One region of the Rhizobium sp. 1399 genome, then DNA from elsewhere that is predicted to be linked to it. Evidence: predicted binding sites of a transcription regulator. Region 1 holds the regulator's gene; the other holds the start of a gene.
The links. Region 1 encodes PhoB, which activates phosphate uptake and scavenging genes when phosphate is short. Its sites were predicted from a motif close to TGTCATNNANCTGTCAT; they were not measured.
Positions count from the first base shown of each region.

Region 2: a site for PhoB is predicted at 3,560-3,576, ahead of J2X71_RS28810 (UDP-2,3-diacylglucosamine diphosphatase). Genes of this name have one in related genera too.

Region 1 covers NZ_JAVDSU010000001.1:699,079-706,575, forward strand. Annotated here, with positions in the region: gene argF (ornithine carbamoyltransferase) at 50-967, opposite strand; gene J2X71_RS03665 (aspartate aminotransferase family protein) at 1,013-2,212, opposite strand; gene J2X71_RS03670 (GcrA family cell cycle regulator) at 2,637-3,167, shown strand; gene J2X71_RS03675 (pyrroline-5-carboxylate reductase) at 3,465-4,253, shown strand; gene phoB (phosphate regulon transcriptional regulator PhoB) at 4,384-5,067, opposite strand; gene phoU (phosphate signaling complex protein PhoU) at 5,199-5,912, opposite strand; gene pstB (phosphate ABC transporter ATP-binding protein PstB) at 5,957-6,772, opposite strand; gene pstA (phosphate ABC transporter permease PstA) at 6,787-7,497, opposite strand, start outside.
Region 2 covers NZ_JAVDSU010000012.1:9,360-16,856, forward strand. Annotated here, with positions in the region: gene J2X71_RS28795 (MlaE family lipid ABC transporter permease subunit) at 1-230, opposite strand, end outside; gene dgcA (N-acetyl-D-Glu racemase DgcA) at 331-1,314, shown strand; gene J2X71_RS28805 (MFS transporter) at 1,266-2,486, opposite strand; gene J2X71_RS28810 (UDP-2,3-diacylglucosamine diphosphatase) at 2,681-3,493, opposite strand; gene J2X71_RS28815 (NADP-dependent malic enzyme) at 3,741-6,053, shown strand; gene J2X71_RS28820 (ribonuclease H) at 6,102-6,635, opposite strand; gene J2X71_RS28825 (DUF2865 domain-containing protein) at 6,833-7,497, shown strand, end outside.

The DNA of each region.
Region 1 (7,497 bases):
GGCTGCTTGCGCAGCCGCGAGTTTGGAACTCGCGACATCCGATTATGGTTCAGATCGCGCCCAGGCACCAAGCAAGAATCGACTTCTGCGCATGAAGACGGTTTTCCGCTTCATCGAAGACCACGGATTGCGGGCCATCGATCACTTCGTCCGTCACCTCCTCACCGCGGTGAGCGGGGAGGCAGTGCATGAACAATGCGTCTTTGCCGGCCTGCGCCATCAAATGCGCATTGACCTGATAAGGCTGGAAGACATTGTGACCGCGAGCCCGATGTTCCTGATTCATGGAGACCCAGGTATCGGTCACCACGCAATCGACGCCGGCGACCGCACGGTCAGCATCATGGTAAAGCATGATTTCGGCGCCCTCATTGCGGGCCCAGTTCAGATAGTGATCCTTCGGCTCGGAACCAAGGGGTACTGCCATGTTCATGCGGTAGCCGAAACGGGCAGCCCCCTCCACCAGGGAATGCAGCACGTTGTTGCCGTCACCCGTCCAGGCGATCGTCTTGCCCTTGATTGGGCCGCGATGCTCTTCAAAGGTCATGATATCGGCCATGATTTGGCAGGGATGGGTATCATCCGTCAGCGCGTTGATGACCGGCACGGTCGCATGCTCAGCGAGCTCCAGCATACGGTTGTGGTCGGTCGTGCGGATCATGATCGCGTCGACATAGCGCGACAGAACCTTGGCGGTGTCGCCGATCGTTTCGGCGCGGCCGAGCTGCATTTCAGTGCCCGATAAGAACAAGGTCTCGCCGCCGAGCTGGCGCATGCCGACATCGAAGGAGACGCGGGTTCGCGTGGACGGCTTCTCGAAGATCATGGCGAGCATCTTGCCGGCGAGCGGCTTGTCGGCCATGCCGGCCTTGAAAGCCTGCTTTCGCAGCTTGGCATCGTCCATGATGGTTCTGAGGTCGGATCCGGTGACGGCGGAAAGATCGAGGAAGTGTTTGGGGGAAGCCATTGTTCGTTACCTGCTACGCCCGCCGGCGGGCGGGGCATTGTCCTATCAAGCGGTCTTCTTGACCTTGGCGGCACGGATGTTTTCGGCAGCGCGTTCCAGACGGGAAAGACCCTCGCGCGCCTCCTCGGCGGTTACGACCAGCGGCGGCAGCAGGCGGATGACATTATCGCCTGCCGGGATCGCCAGAAGATGGGCTGCGCGGATTTCCTTCAGCAGCTCTGCCGAGGGAATGGCAGCCTTGACGCCGAGCAACAGCCCTTCGCCCCTGATATCTTCGATCACGTCGGGATAGCGATCCTTGAGCGATGCAAGGCCCTGGCGGAAGACGAGAGTGACATCACGCACATGCTGCAGGAAGCCCTCGGCCAGGATGACATCGAGCACCGCGTTACCGACAGCCATGGCCAGCGGGTTGCCGCCATAGGTGGAACCATGCGTGCCCGCCTTCATGCCGGAAGCGGCCTCTGCCGTCGCAAGGCAGGCGCCGAGCGGAAAGCCGCCGCCGATGCCCTTGGCAACCGCCATGATGTCGGGCGTTATACCCGACCATTCATGAGCGAAGAGCTTGCCGGTACGGCCGACGCCGGTCTGCACCTCGTCGAGGATCAGCAGCAGGCCATGCTCATCGCAGAGCTGGCGGAGCGCTTTCATGAATTCGGACGTTGCCGGGCGGACACCGCCCTCGCCCTGCACCGGCTCGATGAGGATGCCGGCGGTCTTGTCGGTAATAGCGGCACGGACAGCCTCGACATCGCCAAAGGGCACCTGATCGAAACCAGGGGTCTTCGGGCCGAAACCTTCGAGATATTTCTCCTGGCCGCCGGCGGCGATGGTCGCGAGCGTGCGGCCGTGGAAGGCGCCTTCGAAAGTAATGATGTGGAAGCGCTCGGGATGGCCCTTGGAGAACTGATAGCGGCGCGCCGTCTTGATGGCGCATTCGAGCGCCTCGGCGCCTGAATTGGTGAAGAACACCTTGTCGGCGAAAGTGGCATCCGTCAGGCGCTTGGCAAGCTTCTCCTGTCCCGACACCTCATAGATATTGGAGAGATGCCAGACCTTGTCGGCCTGATCCTTGAGAGCGGCCACAACGTGCGGATTGCCATGCCCCACGGAGGTAACGGCAACGCCCGCGCCGAAATCCAGATATCGCTCGCCCGTTTCGGTGATCAGCCACACGCCTTCGCCTCGCTCGAACCGCAGCGGGGCACGAGAATAGGTATCATAAAGCGGCGAGGCTTCAGCCATGGCGCAATCTCCTGGTCAGGCTCTGAGGCAATGGACTCCGGCTAAGAAAACCAGGCCCGAAAAATCAAAAATGCCGCCTTGCGGCGGCAGGGAGCACTATTTACTTTTCGCACTGCAATGTCAACAAAACTGAGGATTTAGCACATGCGTCAAGCCTCAAATCAGACTTGCAGGTCTATCAACAGCTAATGTTGCAGAAATGACTCTCCGGGGAAGCAAGTTGGGGAAAACCCTGAATTCGGATTCATCGGATTCACGCGACTCTTGTCACAGAGTCAGGCTCACACTAGGTTAAAGTTCAATTACTAGACTGCATGCGGCGGAACTAGTCACCAAAATTGATCAGGCGTTTCTTGCTTCGGAGACTTCCGAGGCAACGGTGAGGGATTCTGCCATCACCAACGCGAAAGGTGGAGACAGGGCAATGAACTGGACAGACGAGCGTGTCGAGAAGCTCAAGAAGCTTTGGTCGGAAGGGCTGAGCGCCAGCCAGATCGCTGCGCAGCTTGGCGGAGTGAGTAGAAACGCTGTTATCGGCAAAGTTCACCGGCTCAGTCTTCCCGGCCGCGCCAAGGCCGGCGGCACGGCGACCGCTGCGCGCGCACCGAAGCGCAATACGTCGGCTCCGCGCGCCCCGAACTATGCGTCTCGCATCACCACCCGCACCGTTACCCGCCAGCAGGGCGCAACGATGCTGAAGGAAGAGATCGAGATCGAAACGGTCGAGGAAATGGAATATGTGCCGGCCAAAAACGTGGTCGTGCCGATTTCGCGTCGTCTCGGCCTGACGGAACTGACGGAGCGCACCTGCAAGTGGCCGGTCGGCGATCCTCTGAAGGACGACTTCTACTTCTGCGGCTGCGACTCCCCGGATTCCTCGCCCTATTGCAACTATCACCAGCGCCTCGCCTACCAGCCGGTCAGCGAACGCCGAAAGGCTGTCCGGGTCGCCTGACCAGCGCCTTCTCAACAGATGCAGCATCCGCCGCCCCTCTTCGCTGACGCGCAGAGGGGCGTATTTTTTAGTCGGCACAGGAGGGCTGGAAAACGGCTCCTGACCACGATCTGCCGGGGGCCGATCTCTGCCTGCCGTTCACCATGCCTGACGATGCGAACTTGGCCCAACGCCGCCGATGCGTTTCAGCCCTAGACCGGTATGGAACGGTGGTGATGGCGCTGTAACGCGATTTTCTGATACAGATGCGGTATTCTCGTGGAGTAGCACGGCGCAAACAGTCGGTCAGGGGTGCCAATGGAGATCGATCCAAAGCGGATGGCAATGGGGTTCGTCGGGACGGGCACGATTACCGAGGCCGTCGTCACCGGATTGGGCAAGACAGCGTTTCGCGACACACCGGTAGTGCTGTCACCGCGCAGCGCAAGCGTCGCCGCCCGCCTTGCGGCGGCAAACCGGAATGTGTCGATCGCTTTGGGGAACCAGGATGTTCTCGACCGATCCGATCTCGTATTTGTGGCAGTGAGGCCGCAAATTGCCGAGGAGGTCATCCGCTCGCTCCGATTTCGGCCGGGCCACCATGTCATCAGCTTCGTCGCGGCCACGCCAATGGATCAACTGCTGGCGTGGATCGATCAGCCAGTTCGCCTGAGCCTGGCAATTCCACTTCCGTTCATCGCAGATCTTCAGGGCGCGACTGCGATCTACCCGCCCGACGAGGTTTCCCACGCCCTCTTTTCGGCGCTCGGAACGGCGATCCAGGTTGAAAACAGACCTGAGTTCGAACTTCTCGCGGTGGCGAGCTGCCTGATGGCCACCTATTTCGGCATCCTGGACGCGACGTCGACCTGGCTGCAGAGCCAAGGGCTTTCGAGAACGGCTGGCGACGCCTACCTCCGTCAATTGTTTTCCGGCCTCGCCCATGCTGCCCGTTCAAAACCTGTCGCGAGTTTTGATGAACTCATCGGCGAGCATTCGACCAAGGGCGGATTGAATGAACAGGTGCTCGAAAACTTTCGCGAGTTCGGCGGCACTGCGGCTCTGCAAAAGGCTCTTGATCGAGTTCTCGCACGCATTCGTCTGTAGAAAGCAGATTCTCTCGAGGTTCGCTTTCGGCGCCTGGTGTCGGCTTTCATAAGAAGCTAGGGGTGCCAGATAGACAAACGGGCCGCCCGGCAAAACCGAGCGACCCGTTCGTGACCTCCGATCACTCGGATCAGGCTTCCATGGAATATCCCGCGCCGCGGACGGTGCGGATGACATCCTGCATGTTGGAGAAGTTCAGCGCCTTACGCAGGCGTCCGACATGGACGTCGACGGTACGTTCGTCCACGTAGATATCGTGGCCCCAGACGCCATCCAGAAGCTGCGAGCGGGAGAAGACCCTGCCCGGCGACGACATCAGGAATTCGAGCAGGCGGAATTCGGTCGGGCCGAGACGGACTTCGCGGCTCTTGCGATGAACGCGATGGGTTTCGCGATCGAGCTCGATATCACCACACTTCAGAACGGTGGAGAGAACCTCCGGACGGGCGCGTCGCAGCATCGCCTTGACGCGGGCAACAAGTTCCGGCGTGGAGAAGGGCTTGACGACATAGTCGTCCGCGCCGGTCGAGAGACCGCGAACGCGTTCGCTCTCTTCGCCGCGTGCCGTCAGCATGATGATCGGCAGGCGCTCGGTCTCCGGCCGCATGCGCAGCCGGCGGCAGAGCTCGATGCCGGAAACGCCCGGCAGCATCCAGTCAAGGATGAGCAGGTCCGGCGTGCGCTCCTGAAGCCGGATTTCGGCCTCGTCGCCACGGAGGATCGTATCCACCTCGAAACCTTCAGCCTCGAGGTTGTAGCGGAGAAGCACACTCAGCGCCTCTTCATCTTCAACAACTGCAACTCTTGGGATCATGCGTGTCAGTCTCCTAATGCATGATCCTTAAACCGGGGGTGATTTAAGCAACGGACCATGCAGAAACTTGGAATTGGCTGCGACCTTTGCGCGCCCCAGCGCAGGGCGCGCACGCAATTGGCAGGTCCGGATTACTCCGTCACCGCACCGACGGTATTGGAGCTGTCGTCCTTCGGACGCTCACCCTCCGGCTGGGCGCCGGTTGCCATGTAATAGATCGTCTCGGCGATGTTGGTCGCATGGTCGCCGATGCGCTCGATGTTCTTGGCGCAGAAGAGAAGATGCGTGCAGCTCGTGATGTTGCGCGGATCTTCCATCATGTAGGTGAGGAGTTCGCGGAACAGCGAGGTGTACATCGCGTCGATCTCATCGTCGCGCTCGCGGATGGACTTGGCCTTGTCCGCAGAACGCGTCGTATAGACGTCGAGCACTTCCTTGAGCTGGACGAGCGCCAGTTCGGAGAGATGCTCGAGACCGCGGGCGAGCTTGCGCGGAACGCCGGTGCTTTGGACGGCGATGACGCGCTTTGCGGTGTTCTTGCCGAGGTCGCCGACACGCTCGAGGTCGGCGGCGATGCGGATCGAACCCATGATCTCGCGAAGGTCGGAGGCCATCGGCTGGCGACGGGCGATCGTGACGATCGCCTTGTCGTTGATTTCGCGTTCCGCGTGATCAAGGATCACGTCGTCGGAAATGACCTTCTGGGCGAGCGCAGTGTCGCCGTTGACCAGCGCACGGACGGCCTCGCCGACCATCTGTTCGGCAAGACCACCCATCTCGGAAATGCGCCGGGACAGGAATTTCAGATCGTCATCGTAAGCGGAAAAAATATGTGTCGATGCCATGGGGCTTTGTCCTCGAAAATCGGGAAGGCTTCACATCGCCAAAATCAGCCGAACCGGCCCATGATATAGTCCTGGGTGCGCGGATCGTCGGGATTGGTGAACATCTTGTCGGTGTCATTTTCCTCGACCAGGTTGCCGAGGTGGAACATTGCGGTACGCTGTGATACGCGCGCGGCCTGCTGCATGGAATGCGTCACGATGACGATGGTGTAGTTTTCGCGCAGCTCATGGATCAGCTCTTCGACCTTTGCAGTCGCGATCGGGTCGAGTGCCGAGCAGGGCTCGTCCATCAGGATGACTTCCGGGCTGACGGCAACGGCGCGTGCGATGCACAGACGCTGCTGCTGACCACCGGACAGGCCGGTGCCGGATTCATGCACGCGATCCTTGACCTCGTTCCAGAGGCCGGCGCGCTGCAGGCTCGTCTCGACGATCTGGTCCAGGTCGGCCTTGGACTTGGCAAGGCCATGGATGCGCGGTCCGTAAGAAACGTTTTCATAGATCGTTTTCGGGAACGGATTCGGCTTCTGGAACACCATGCCGACGCGGGCACGAAGTTCGACGACGTCGATGTCGGGATCGTAGATATCGTCGCTGTCGAGCGTGATCTTGCCGGTGACGCGGCAGCCATCGATCGTGTCGTTCATGCGGTTCAACGACCGCAGGAAGGTGGACTTGCCGCAGCCCGACGGGCCGATCAGGGCGGTCACGGTGTTTTCGCGGACGTTCAGATTGACATCGAAAAGCGCGCGCTTCTCGCCGTAATAAACGGAGACATCCTGACCGATCATCTTATACGGGACGTTGCTCATTTTCTGGTCCAGCGCCTTCTCGACTGCGGCTTCCGTCAACATGTTCATGATCTTTACTCCGTTTACCAGCGGCGCTCAAAGCGACGACGCAAGAGGATAGCTCCGATGTTCATGACGATCAGGAACAGGAGCAGGACGATGATGGCACCCGAGGTTCTTTCCACGAATGCGCGCTCGGCTTCGTTGGCCCACATGTAGACCTGGACCGGAAGTGCCGTGGAGGGATCGAGCGGAGTGGCCGGCGCCTGGGCGACGAAGGCGACCATGCCGATGAGCAGCAGCGGCGCGGTTTCGCCGAGTGCGTGGGCAAGGCCGATGATCGTGCCGGTCAGGATGCCGGGCATTGCAAGCGGCAGCACATGGTGGAACACCATCTGCATCTTCGAGGCGCCGAGGCCAAGGGCAGCCGCGCGGATCGACGGCGGCACGGCGCGCAGGGCCGCGCGTGTGGCGATGATGATCGTCGGCAGCGTCATGAGGGTCAGCACCAGGCCGCCGACCAGCGATGCCGAACGCGGCAGGCCGGCGAAGTTGATGAAGACCGACAGGCCGAGCAGACCGTAGACGATCGACGGAACGGCGGCGAGGTTGTTGATATTGACCTCGATCAGGTCCGTCAGCTTGTTCTTCGGCGCGAATTCCTCAAGGTAAATCGAGGCGGCGACGCCGATCGGCAGTGAAAGCACGAGAACGATCAGCATCAGGTAAAGCGAGCCGATGAGGGCGACGCCGAGACCTGCGGCTTCCGGACGGCTGGAATTGCCGTTGACGAA
Region 2 (7,497 bases), on a different contig from region 1:
AGCAACCAGATGCCGGCTGTGTCGATATCGGTGACATCGGAGAGATCGAGCGTCAGGTCGCCGCTATTGTTGCGCGACAATTTCTCGAAATCCTGCAGGACGAGATGGATGTTGGCGCTCCGCCAATTGCCTTCAAGATGCACAAGCTGGCCCGAGCCCCCGGCTCGGTCGTCCACATGCAGCGAGGCGGCGTTGCGTTTCTCGGACTTCAAAATACTTGTGTCTTTCAATGCTTGCAGCGACAGTCCCGACTCGCGAACATATATTCGCCGCCCGGCGCGTTAATATACAGAAGCAACGCGCAATTTCCATGCTCGCAGGAGAGCAAATATGCCGCGCCATCTTGATATCCAGATGAATTCGTTCCCGATTGCGGGAACTTTCACCATCGCGCGCGGGGCAAAGACCTCGGCGGACGTGATCACCTGCACGCTGACGGAGGGAGGTGCCAGGGGTTTGGGCGAATGTGTGCCCTATCGCCGCTACGGCGAGACGATGGAAAGCGTCATGGCCCAGATCGAAGCGGCCCGCCCGCTGATCGAGGACGGCATTTCGCGGGCCGGGTTGCTGCAAGCCATGCCGCCGGGAGCAGCCCGCAACGCTGTCGATTGTGCGCTGTGGGATCTCGAAGCCAAGCTCACGGGCAAAAGCGTCGCTTTCCGGCTCGATCTGCGCAAGCTGAAGCCGCTGACCACGGCCTATACGATCTCGCTCGGCGAACCCGATGTCATGGCGGCCCAGGCCCGCGAGCATGCGCAGCGCCCGCTCCTGAAGGTCAAGGTCGGCACCGGCGACGACGAGAGCCGCATTCGGGCGGTGCGCGCCGCCGCGCCCGATTCCGCCATCATTCTCGATGCCAATGAAGGCTGGCCGGAAGACCGGCTGGAACATCATCTGCGCATTGCTGCCGAAGCCAATATCGCGCTGGTAGAGCAGCCGCTGCCGGCCGGACGCGACGACATGCTGGCCGAGATTGCCCGCCATGTGCTCATCTGCGCCGATGAAAGCGTCCACCACACCGGCGACCTTGCTAGCCTTGCCGATCGTTACGACGCGATCAACATCAAGCTCGATAAAACCGGTGGCCTAACGGAAGCGCTGGAAATGAAGGAAGAAGCACAACGGCTTGGCTTCTCGATCATGATCGGCTGCATGGTCGGCACATCGCTGGCGATGGCGCCTGCCGTGCTTTTGGCGCAGGATGCCGATTTCGTCGACCTCGACGGCCCGCTGCTCCTAGCCCGCGACCGCGAGCCGGGTCTCAACTATGCCGGCTCTCTCGTATTTCCGCCGGAAGCCAGCCTCTGGGGCTGAAGATAATAGGCGATGATGACGAGGGCGAGCCCGAAGGCGGCGACACAGGCCATGACATAATAGCTGTCGAGGCCGAGCGCGGAATAGATATAACCCGAGGCGATCGTCATCAGGCCCGAGGCCATGCCGATATAGAAGAAATAGGCGCCCTGGGCCGAGGCTTCCTGCGTCTCCTGAACGGTGGCTACGATGCGCCGTTGCACGCCGGTATGCACGAAGGCATAGGTGAAGCCGTGCAGGCATTGCAGCATGAAGAAACCGATAAAGCTCGTCTCCGTCGGGAAGAACACCCAGCGGCAGATGCTGACGGCACAGCCGAAGCGGATCAGCGTCCAGGCATTGAAGCGGCGGTTGAGGCGCCGCGACAGGAAGAACACCGTGACCTCAGAGGCCACACCGGCACTCCAGAGCATGCCGACTTCGGTGCCCGAAAAGCCGAGTTGATGCCAGTAGATCGAGGAAAAGGCGTTGAGGAGCGCATGACTTGACTGCTGGATCGAAACGCCGAGCAGCAAAAGCAGCAGATGCGGCTCGCGCAGCCCGCTGCCTGTGGTCGCCGGAAGATTGATCGGCTGGCCGCGCCGCCGTGTCGGCCCGATACGGGGACAGAAGACCGCCATCGTAATCGTCAGCACGAAGCCGAAGATCATCACGGGCAGCACCATGCCGCCACCCCAACGCCCGACCAGTTCGCCGCCGGTGAGCGTCGAAATAATGAAAGCGATCGAGCCCCAGACGCGCATGGAGCCGTAATCGAGCCCCCAGCGGCGCACACCCGAAATCACGATCGATTCGACGACAGGCACATAAGGGGCAAAGGTCGCGCCCTGGAGCGCAAAGACGATCAGCACCGGCCAGAAATTGCTCGTCCAGTAGAGCGCGATGGCCGTCAGCAGCGAGAGGATGCCCGACCATAGGAGCACATGCGCCCGCTCCTGCATGCGGTCGGCAAAGACCGCGACGATCGGCGCCACGAGAACGCGCACCACCATCGGCACGGCGAGGATCGTGCCGATCTGATGATCGTTGAACTGGTGAGTCGCAAGCCAGACGGGGAAGAAGGGCAGGACGATACCGTTGACCAGCAGCGGCGCGCTGTAACAAAGCGCGCTGAGCAGCCGGAAACGCGGCGGCGCTCCCTCACCCGTCGAGGGATTTTGTGCGGGAATCATAGTGGACCTGAAGGAAACTGTGCGTTGCCTAACACATCCCATCAAACACGACTATGGCGAGAAATAGCCCGATCGAAACGATACGGATATAAATCGAAACGATTTAAAAAAATAAATAGGGCCTGTCACCAGACGGCAACGGCTAAATTCATGATGCATCGGCGGAGACCGCCGATGCGGTACGCACACATTATTCAGGCAGCCTGCGGGGCAAGATCGCCCTCTTCCAGCAATTCGACCGATGTCAGTGCCGGCACGTTGCTGGTGAGCGCACGCCAGGTGATGAGTTCGAACCTGCCGTCTTCATGCTCGACGATCGCCGTGCAGCTTTCGACCCAGTCGCCGGTATTGATGTAGCGGATGCCGTCCATATCCTCGATCACGGCGTGATGGATATGGCCACAGATGACGCCGTCGGCGCCGCTCTTGCGGGCTTCCTCGGCAACCACCCGCTGGAACTCGCCGATGAAATTGACGGCGTGTTTTACCTGCAGCTTGGCCCAGGCCGAGAAGGACCAGTAGGGCATGCCAAGGCGGCGGCGGACCGCTGCGAGCACGATGTTGATGCGGATCGCCGTGTCGTAGGCCCAGTCGCCGAGATAGGCGAGCAGACGAGCGTTGCGCACGACGACGTCAAATTCGTCGCCATGCAGGATCAGGTACTTCTTACCGTCGGCGCCGTCATGGATGATGCGCTCGACGACCTCGATGCCGCCGAAATGCATGCCCGGAAAGGCGCGCAGGAATTCGTCGTGATTGCCGGGAATATAGACGACGCGCGTACCCTTGCGCGCCTTGCGCAAAAGCTTCTGGACCACGTCGTTGCAGACTTGCGGCCAGTACCAGCTGCGCTTCAGGCGCCAGCCATCGACGATATCTCCGACGAGGTAGATCGTGTCTGCCTCGTGGTATTTCAGGAAATCCAGCAGGAAATCCGCCTTGGCGGCTTTCGAGCCGAGATGCACATCGGAAATGAAGAGGGTGCGGAAGCGCCGAGGTTCCATCATGTCTGTCACAAGCCTTTCCGCTCGTGTCCCATCGTTCTTCGTCTGGTCTTCCAAAATCAGACTCGTGTATCAGGAAGATGACAAACCGCAGGAAAGGCCGGCAAGCCTTTCAATCCACCGGCCAATGTCAGCTCCCCGTTACCATCAGGTCAAAAAGTTCAGCTGCGGCTATTTCCGTACTGTTCCGACCGGTCGATTGATGTATGGAGGAGTCTTCAAAAGACTTCGAACAACGCTGGAGGCGGCGATGGATCACCAGGAAAAATCCAAATCGGAAAAGAATTTGACGGGCGGTAGCCTCGACGAGCAGGCGCTTTTCTTCCACCGCTATCCACGCCCCGGCAAGCTGGAAATCCAGGCGACCAAGCCGCTCGGCAACCAGCGCGATCTGGCGCTCGCCTATTCTCCGGGTGTCGCCGCTCCCTGCCTCGCTATCCGTGACAATCCGGAGCAGGCCGCCGACTATACGTCCCGCGCCAATCTCGTTGCCGTCATTTCCAACGGCACCGCCGTGCTCGGCCTTGGCAACATCGGCCCGCTCGCCTCCAAGCCGGTCATGGAAGGCAAGGCTGTCCTCTTCAAGAAATTTGCCGGCATCGACGTCTTCGATATCGAAGTGGATGCGCCAGATGTCGATCAGATGGTCGCTACCGTCGCTTCGCTCGAGCCGACCTTTGGCGGCATCAACCTTGAAGACATCAAGGCCCCGGAATGCTTCCGCATCGAGAAGCAGCTGCGCGAAAAGATGAAGATCCCGGTCTTCCACGATGACCAGCACGGCACCGCAATCATCGTCGCCGCCGCCATCCTCAACGGCCTGGAACTCGCCGGCAAGAAGATCGAAGAGGTCAAGATCGTTGCGTCAGGCGCCGGTGCGGCAGCGCTTGCCTGTCTCAACCTGCTGGTGACGCTCGGCGCGAAGCGCGAAAACATCTGGGTCCACGATCTCGAAGGCCTCGTCTATGAAGGCCGCGTCGAGCTGATGGACGAGTGGAAGGCGATCTACGCCCAGAAGAGCGACACGCGCACGCTTGCCGAAAATATCGGCGGCGCCGACGTCTTCCTCGGCCTGTCCGCTGCCGGCGTCCTGAAGCCGGAGCTGCTGGCGCAGATGGCCGACAAGCCGCTGATCATGGCGCTTGCCAACCCGACGCCGGAAATCATGCCTGATCTCGCCCGCGCAGCGCGTCCGGACGCGATGATCTGTACCGGCCGCTCCGACTTCCCGAACCAGGTCAACAACGTCCTCTGCTTCCCCTATATTTTCAGGGGTGCGCTGGACTGTGGCGCCGAGACGATCAACGAGGAAATGAAGATGGCGGCCGTGCGCGCCATCGCGGCCCTCGCCCGCGAGGAGCCGTCGGACGTTGCTGCCCGCGCCTATTCCGGTGAAACCCCGGTCTTCGGCCCCGACTATCTCATCCCCTCGCCCTTCGACCCGCGCCTCATCCTGCGCATCGCGCCTGCCGTCGCAAAGGCTGCTGCCGAAAGCGGCGTCGCCCGCCGGCCGATCACCGATTTCGATGTCTATCTCGACCATCTGAACCGCTTCGTCTTCCGCTCCGGCTTCATCATGAAGCCGATCTTCACGGCGGCAAAGACGGCTGAGCGCAAGCGCGTCGTCTTCTCGGAAGGTGAAGACGAGCGCGTGCTGCGCGCCGCTCAGGTTCTGATCGAAGAAGGCATTGCCGAGCCGATCATCATCGGCCGCCCGCAGGTCATCGAAACACGCCTGAAGCGCTACGGTCTGCGCATCCGCCCTCTGTCGGATTTCGAGGTCATCAACCCCGAGGACGATCCGCGCTTCCGCGAATATGTCGATCTCTATCTGCAGCTGGTCGGACGTAGCGGCGTCATACCGGAGGCAGCGCGCACCATCGTTCGTACCAACACGACAGTCATCGGTGCGCTGGCGCTGAAGCGTGGTGAAGCCGATGCCCTGATCTGCGGCCTCGAAGGGCGTTACGAGAAGCATCTGCGCGACGTGCGTCAGATCATCGGCAAGCGTCCGAACGTGCGCGATTTCTCTGCGCTCAGCCTGTTGATTTCGCAGCGCGGCGCGACCTTCTTCACCGACACCTATGTGACCTTCAATCCGACGGCCGAGGAAATCGCCGAGGCGACAGTGCTGGCAGCCGAGGAAATCAAGCGCTTCGGCATCACCCCGCGCGCCGCCCTCGTCTCGCATTCGAACTTCGGTTCGCGCGAATCCGAAAGCGCCACCAAGATGCGCAATGCGCTGCAGCTGGTGCGTGAAGCGGCTCCCGATCTCGAAGTCGACGGCGAAATGCACGGCGAAAGCGCGATCTCTGAGGAGCTGCGCCGCCGCGTCATGCCGCACACGACGCTGCATGACGAAGCCAACCTGCTGGTCTTCCCGAACCTCGATGCGGCCAACATCACGCTCGGTGTCGTCAAGTCAATGACCGACGGCCTGCATGTCGGCCCGATCCTGCTCGGTACCGCAATGCCGGCCCATATCCTGGCGCCGTCGGTTACGTCTCGCGGTGTGGTCAACATGGCAGCACTTGCTGTTGTCGAGGCATCGCAGCCGGCGTAAGCCGCGCTGCGGCCGTCTGCGAAGCGACGGCCGTTGGCTTCCGGCATATCAGGCACGCCGTATGGATCGGCGTCCCTGATCCGACAGCTCGTCGGCGCGTTCGTTACCTTCAATGCCGGAATGGCCCTTGCACCAGGCAATCGCTATCAATGGATTCTGGGATAGCGCGATATCGACGGCTTTCCAGAGTTCCGCATCCGAGATCGCCCGGTTTCTGGCCTTGCCACCTGGGTTGCTTTTCTTCCAGCCATTGTTCCTCCAGATAGGACGCCAGCTGTTGCAGCCGTCTACGGCGTAGACGGAATCGGACCAGATGACCGCTGCCACGCCCTCTGCTGTGCGGCTGATCCAGATTGCCGCCTCAAGCACTGCAGTCAGTTCCATCGCATTGTTGGCGGAATCTTCTACGCCGCCGAAACCGGACGCGATTTCCACGCCATCGCGGTAGGCGACGAAGGCCCACCCGCCCTGCCGCGTACCGGGCTCATAACAACCGTCCACGAAAACGTGAAGGCCGTGTCGGGGTTCCGGTTTTACCGGTGTCGTTGAGAGAGAACGAATCTCGTCGGAAATTCCTGTCATATCAGCCGTTTAGATATCAGCGGGCTCCCGCGTAGCTGCGGGAGAGATGGGAGTGGAAGCATAGGGCTTGCTGGATAAGATCGCAAAAATGCGCTAGGAATTACTTCGAGCTTATTAAGGGAAATACGTTAAGACAAAGCGCGGTCGGTTGAAGCCGCAATTGACCGATAGATACTTTCTCATTCCGGGACGACGTCGTGAAGCGCCGAAACCTGTCTCTCCTCTTCTTTCTGGCATTTGCGGTTCCGGCAGCCGCTGAGACCAATGCGATCTGCGAGGATCTGCGCGGGCGTCTTGCCGATCTGCCGCAATCGATCGGCACGAATGGTGCCGAGATGCGCCAATATGCGGGCGCGCTTGCCGAACAGAACCTGGAATTGCGCAAGGTGCGCGGCGATCTGCGCCGCTACGGCTGCACGTCGGGCAGCATGGTCGTCGTCGGCGGCGAAAATGCCGGCTTCTGTGAGGAGCTTGAGCAGTCCGAAGCCAAGATGGTGGACAATATCCGCTACCTGCAGGATCGCCGCAACGAGTTGCGCCAGGGTGGCGCCGATCCGGCCCGCGAGGGGCTGATGGCGGCACTCGAAGACAATGGCTGCAACAGCGACAGCTTTAGCGAACCTGCGCAGGGTGATGCCTATGCTCCGGCTCCTTCCATCGAGGAGCAGGCCATGCGCGGCGACACCTTCATTCCGCTTGGCGGCGGCGAGCGTTACGGCCTGCCGCGGGCGGAAATGCTCTCGCCCGTCAGCACCATCTGCGTACGCACCTGCGACGGTGGCTTCTTCCCGATCAGCAATAATGCAACCTCGGTCGATTTCGGCCGCGATGCCGCGACCTGCGCCAAGATGTGCCCTGGTGT